Regions from separate parts of the Kluyvera georgiana genome, predicted to be linked through region 2. Evidence: predicted binding sites of a transcription regulator. Region 2 holds the regulator's gene; the other holds the start of a gene.
The links. The regulator CRP, encoded in region 2, controls carbon source genes, mostly activating them, when cyclic AMP is high. The targets are predictions, from matches to a motif close to ATGTGANNNNNNTCACAT.

Region 1 (3,169 bases), 470 kb from region 2:
ATATTGGTACCAGCCCTCTTTATACGCTTCGTGAATGTTTATCTGGCCAGTTTGGTTTTGGCGTCGAACGTGACGCGGTTTTTGGCTTTCTGTCATTAATCTTCTGGCTATTGCTGTTAACGGTATCTCTCAAATACATCACCTTCGTGATGCGGGCAGATAACGCCGGCGAAGGGGGGATCCTGACGCTGATGTCTCTGGCGGGGCGTAATACGTCTGCGCGCACGACTTCTGTCCTGGTCATTCTTGGGCTGATTGGCGGTAGCTTCTTCTATGGCGAAGTGGTTATCACCCCGGCGATTTCGGTGATGTCGGCGATAGAAGGTCTGGAAATTATCGCCCCGCAGCTCGATACCTGGGTCGTTCCCATCTCGATTATTGTCCTGACGTTGCTGTTTGCGATTCAGAAGCACGGTACCAGCATGGTCGGTAAACTGTTTGCGCCGATTATGCTCATCTGGTTCCTGCTGCTGGCAGGCCTCGGCGCGCGCAGTATTATCGCCAACCCGGAAGTGTTGCAGGCATTGAATCCATACTGGGCGGTCAATTTCTTCCTGCAATACAAAACCGTCTCCTTTATTGCATTGGGGGCGGTGGTGCTGTCGATTACCGGTGTGGAAGCGCTGTATGCCGACATGGGGCACTTCGGGAAGCTGCCGATTCGTTTGGCCTGGTTCTCGGTGGTACTGCCGTCGCTGGTGCTGAACTACTTTGGGCAGGGCGCACTACTGCTCAAGCATCCGGAAGCGATTAAGAACCCCTTCTTCTTGTTGGCGCCCGAGTGGGCGTTGATTCCAATGCTGATTATCGCCGCCCTGGCGACGGTTATCGCCTCTCAGGCGGTGATCTCCGGCGTCTTCTCGCTGACGCGCCAGGCCGTACGTCTGGGCTATCTGTCGCCGATGCGCATTATCCATACTTCAGAGATGGAATCGGGGCAGATTTATATTCCGTTCATCAACTGGCTGCTCTATATCTCCGTGGTTATCGTGATTGTTAGCTTTGAGCACTCCTCAAACCTGGCAGCGGCGTATGGGATTGCGGTTACCGGGACGATGGTCCTGACGACCATTCTGTTTACCACGGTGGCGCGTAAAAACTGGCACTGGAATAAGTTCTTTGTCGCGCTGCTGTTTGTGGCGTTTATGTGCATCGACATTCCGCTGTTCTCGGCGAACCTGGATAAGATCGTCTCCGGCGGTTGGCTGCCGCTGACGTTAGCGCTGATCATGCTCACCATCATGACCACCTGGAAAAGCGAGCGTTTCCGCCTGCTGCGCCGGATGCACGAACACGGCAACTCTCTGGAAGCGATGATCGCCTCGCTGGAGAAATCGCCGCCGGTCCGCGTGCCGGGCACCGCGGTATATATGTCGCGCGCGCTGAACGTCATTCCGTTTGCCATGCTGCATAACCTCAAGCACAACAAGGTGCTTCATGAGCGCGTTATTCTGCTGACACTGCGTACTGAAGATGCGCCGTACGTGCACAACGTGAGACGCGTGCAGATTGAGCAGCTCTCGCCAACTTTCTGGCGCGTGGTGGCCAGCTACGGTTGGCGTGAAACGCCAAATGTGGAAGAGGTGTTCCACCGCTGTGGTCTGGAAGGTTTAAGCTGCCGGATGATGGAGACGTCGTTCTTTATGTCGCATGAGTCGCTGATTGTCGGCAAGCGTCCGTGGTACCTGCGCCTGCGCGGTAAGCTGTATCTGCTGCTCCAGCGCAACGCGCTGCGCGCGCCCGATCAGTTCGAGATCCCGCCAAACCGCGTTATTGAGCTGGGCACCCAGGTCGAAATTTAACGCTATCAACACCCTCCCTCATTTTGACGGAGGGTGTTTTTTTATCCCCTCTTCTTTGTTCGCGAAACGTTTCGATATCGATCACATTTCTATAACCTGATGATGGTTTTCTGCGCGTTCTTCAGACTACACTTATGACAGCGAAACGTTTCGCTAGTGGAGCAAGAAAACAATATGAAGAAAGGTACGGTACTCAACTCTGAAATCTCGTCGGTTATTTCCCGTTTGGGTCATACCGATACGCTGGTGGTGTGCGATGCGGGTTTACCTATCCCTCGTAGCACGGCGCGCATTGATATGGCGCTAACCCAGGGCGTTCCCACCTTCATGCAGGTGTTGGGCGTGGTGACGCAAGAGATGCAGGTCGAGGCCGCCATTCTCGCCGCGGAAATTCAACAACATAATCCGCAGCTTCACGAAACGTTGCTCAAGCACATCGAGCAACTGCAGCAACACCAGGGAAATTGCATTGACGTTCGTTACGTCTCGCACGAGCAGTTCAAACAACAAACCGCAGACAGTCAGGCGGTGATTCGCAGCGGGGAATGTTCCCCGTATGCGAATATCATTCTCTGTGCTGGCGTCACCTTCTGAGGCCATCATGGACGCACTCTTACAACTGAAAGGGATCGATAAATCGTTCCCGGGCGTCAAAGCGCTCTCCGGCGCCGCGCTGAACGTCTACGCTGGCCGCGTGATGGCGCTGGTGGGCGAAAATGGCGCAGGTAAATCCACCATGATGAAGGTGCTGACCGGGATCTACACCCGCGACGCCGGTTCTTTATTATGGCTGGGTCAAGAGACCACCTTTAACGGCCCAAAATCCTCACAGGAAGCCGGTATTGGCATCATCCACCAGGAGCTGAACCTGATCCCGCAGCTGACGATTGCCGAGAACATTTTCCTCGGCCGTGAGTTTGTGAATCGCTTTGGCAAAATAGACTGGAAGAAGATGTATGCCGAGGCCGATATTCTGCTGGCCAAACTCAATCTGCGCTTTAAGAGCGACCGTCTGGTGGGTGACCTCTCGATCGGCGATCAGCAGATGGTCGAAATTGCCAAGGTGCTGAGCTTTGAATCAAAGGTCATCATCATGGATGAACCGACCGATGCGCTGACCGACACCGAAACCGAATCCCTGTTCCGCGTCATCCGCGAGCTGAAATCGCAGGGGCGCGGGATTGTCTATATCTCCCACCGCATGAAAGAGATTTTCGAGATCTGCGACGACGTGACGGTCTTCCGCGACGGGCAGTTTATTGCCGAACGCGAAGTCGCCAGCCTGAATGAAGATCTGCTGATTGAGATGATGGTGGGCCGCAAACTCGAAGATCAATATCCGCATCTGGACAAAGAGCCGGGTGAGA
Region 2 (3,169 bases):
TGGAAAATTCGCACCCGGGTCGCGCCGTAACCGTTTTGCGTGACCAGCAGCACCGTCATCAGGATCCAGTACGGTTTTGGCAGGTGCAGCGCCGCGCCCATCAGGCTGGCGATGCTCAGCATCACGCTGAGACGCGCGGCGTTACGCAGGGCGGGAGAGCGCAAAGAGAGGTAGCTTTTTAACGCGGGGAACAGCGGCAGACGGCGTTCTTTGTCGGCCATCAGGTTACGCGGGTACAGCGGGCGCTGGGAGCGCAGCACGCGGGCAATGCGGCTGAAGTGCCAGGCACAGAACTGACCAACCGGGTTATCCGGGTGCTGGTCGGCAATTTTTTCCAGCGCGCCAATCTGTTTATCCATGTTGAAGCGGGTAGGGTAGCGGTGATAGAGGATATCGTCCGCCAGCACGCGCAGGCGTGCGGCTACCGTCTGGGCATTCCAGCGGATCACCGCTTCCGCATGGCTGCGTTCAACCAGCTTCTGCACCTCTTCCGGCTGGTGCAGGCTGACGGAGATATGCTCCTGCAAATCCAGCCCTACCTGGAAGGCGCGCAGCAGGCGCTTATAGTCATTGTGCTGGTTCGCCGCCAGCATGTGTAGCTGCTGGTAGCATTGGGAAATCAGGTCCACCACCTTTTGCTGGCGAGTCAGCAGCGGCGGCAGCGCGGTGTTGGGATCGGTATGCTGAGTCAGTAAGCTATATTTTGCTTCGCAGTAGTCCGCAAGCTGACGGTAAAGCAGACTGAGCGATTCTCGCAGCGGCTGCTCGCGCCACATCCAGAACCACCACCAGTTGAACAGCCCGTACCATAATGTTCCCAGCGCGTAGATCAATAACGGCTGCCAGATAGGCATATTCCCTGCCAGGCTAAGGGTAAAAATGGACGCAATCAGCGAAGCGGGCAGCAGTCGTCCGTGCAGGGCGCTGATCTCCGCCGTAACGCCAAGCAGCAGCGCCAGCCCGGTCAGAATCAGTGGCAGAGGTACATCGCGCGCCAGCAGCAGCTGAACGGCGAGGCTACATCCTGCGAACAGACAGCCGCCAATGATCAGACGCTTGAAGAAACGTTTATGTGGCGTATCAAGCCCGGCAATGTTGCAACAGGCGGGCACCAGCGAGAACAGTAGGCCCTGCTTGAGATGACCGAGAAGTAGACCAATGGCAACGGGCAGACACAGCACCAGCGTTTGCCGCAGTGCATAGTTGACTTCCGGGTGGTAAATCAGCCTGCGCCACATAGGGGGAAAACAAAAACGGCGTACTGCATGACGCAATACGCCGTTTGGGCTGGATTAGCGGGTACCGTAAACGACAATGGTTTTGCCGTGTGCGGAGATCAGATTCTGATCTTCCAGCATCTTCAGGATACGGCCCACGGTTTCACGAGAGCAGCCCACGATCTGGCCGATTTCCTGACGAGTGATTTTGATCTGCATCCCGTCCGGGTGGGTCATTGCGTCAGGTTGTTTTGCCAGGTTCAGCAGCGTCTGCGCGATACGACCGGTGACGTCGAGGAACGCCAGGTTGCCAACTTTCTCAGAGGTCACCTGCAGACGACGCGCCATTTGCGAAGAGAGACGCATCAGGATGTCCGGGTTAACCTGGATCAGCTGTCGGAATTTTTTATAAGAGATTTCAGCAACTTCACAAGCGGTTTTTGCCCGTACCCACGCGCTGCGTTCCTGGCCTTCTTCAAACAGGCCTAACTCACCGATGAAATCGCCCTGGTTGAGGTAAGAGAGGATCATCTCTTTCCCTTCTTCGTCCTTGATGAGTACTGCCACTGAGCCTTTTACGATGTAATACAGCGTCTCTGCTTTTTCACCCTGGTGAATCAGCGTGCTCTTCGATGGGTACTTATGAATATGGCAATGAGACAAGAACCATTCGAGAGTCGGGTCTGTTTGCGGTTTGCCAAGCACCATGCGCGGTTATCCTCTGTTATAAGCTCTTCCCGGCGGCAAAAGCATTGCGGCCACCGGTTGCAATAGTATCCTTCCCGTTACCTGGGAAGTCGGCTGTCGCATACTGTCGCAGCCTGTAATGTGATGTCCTCTGCATACATGCAGTACGTTTATGTATTACCGTAGCATCCTGACTGTTTTAGCATAGCTTTAGCCGTGTGTCTCCTGGTGTCTCGCTTCAGCATGACGTCGATCGCCTTCCATTGCGAGAATTGTTATGTGCGCGTAATCTGAGAAGAAAATTGCAACCTTGGAGTTAAAAATTATGCAAGCGCGTGTGAAATGGGTTGAAGGGCTGACCTTCCTGGGGGAGTCCGCTTCTGGGCACCAGATCCTGATGGACGGCAACTCTGGCGATAAAGCGCCAAGCCCGATGGAAGTGGTGCTGATGGCCGCAGGTGGCTGCAGCGCTATCGACGTGGTGTCTATCCTGCAGAAGGGGCGCAATGACGTGACCGACTGCGAAGTGAAGCTGACCTCCGAGCGTCGTGAAGAAGCGCCGCGCCTGTTCACCCACATCAATCTGCATTTTATCGTCACCGGTAAAGGGCTGAAGGATGCGGCGGTTTCCCGTGCGGTGGATCTGTCTGCGGAGAAGTACTGCTCTGTTGCGCTGATGCTTGAAAAAGCGGTGAATATCACCCACTCCTACGAAGTGATCGAAGGGTAAGTCCTTTGCGAGCAACGGCTCCCTCGTTCCTTCGGGGAGAGGGAACCGTCCTGTCAATCTGCTAGTTTCGACCTTCCATTAAACGCTGCACCAGCGGCGTCATGATCAATTCCATCGCCAGCCCCATTTTGCCGCCGGGAACGACCAGCGTGTTCATATGCGAGATGAACGAACCCTGCAGCATGGCCAGCAGCCACGGATAGTCGATGTTGTCGAGGTTGCGGAAGTGAATCACCACAAAGCTTTCGTCCAGCGACGGAATGCCCTTGGCGGCAAACGGGTTAGAGGTATCAACCGTCGGCACGCGCTGGAAGTTGATATGCGTGCGTGAGAACTGCGGCGTGATGTAGTTGATATAGTCTTCCATCGAACGCACGACCGAATCCATCACCGCTTCGCGGGAGTGTCCGCGCTCGCTGGTATCGCGGATCATCTTCTGGATCCACTCAAGGTTAACGATTGGCACAACGCCGACCAGCAGGTCGACGTGGCGTGCGACATCATGCTGTGGCGTCACGACGCCACCGTGCAGCCC

Region 1: the regulator CRP is predicted to act here: its motif matches at 1,872-1,889, upstream of rbsD (D-ribose pyranase).

The regions. Positions count from the first base shown of each region.
Region 1 is NZ_CP158865.1:4,929,684-4,932,852, reverse strand. It holds gene kup (low affinity potassium transporter Kup) at 1-1,802, shown strand, start outside; gene rbsD (D-ribose pyranase) at 1,977-2,396, shown strand; gene rbsA (ribose ABC transporter ATP-binding protein RbsA) at 2,404-3,169, shown strand, end outside.
Region 2 is NZ_CP158865.1:425,852-429,020, forward strand. It holds gene ABTW00_RS01965 (YccS/YhfK family putative transporter) at 1-1,238, opposite strand, end outside; gene crp (cAMP-activated global transcriptional regulator CRP) at 1,293-1,925, opposite strand; gene ABTW00_RS01975 (OsmC family protein) at 2,230-2,634, shown strand; gene ABTW00_RS01980 (phosphoribulokinase) at 2,696-3,169, opposite strand, start outside.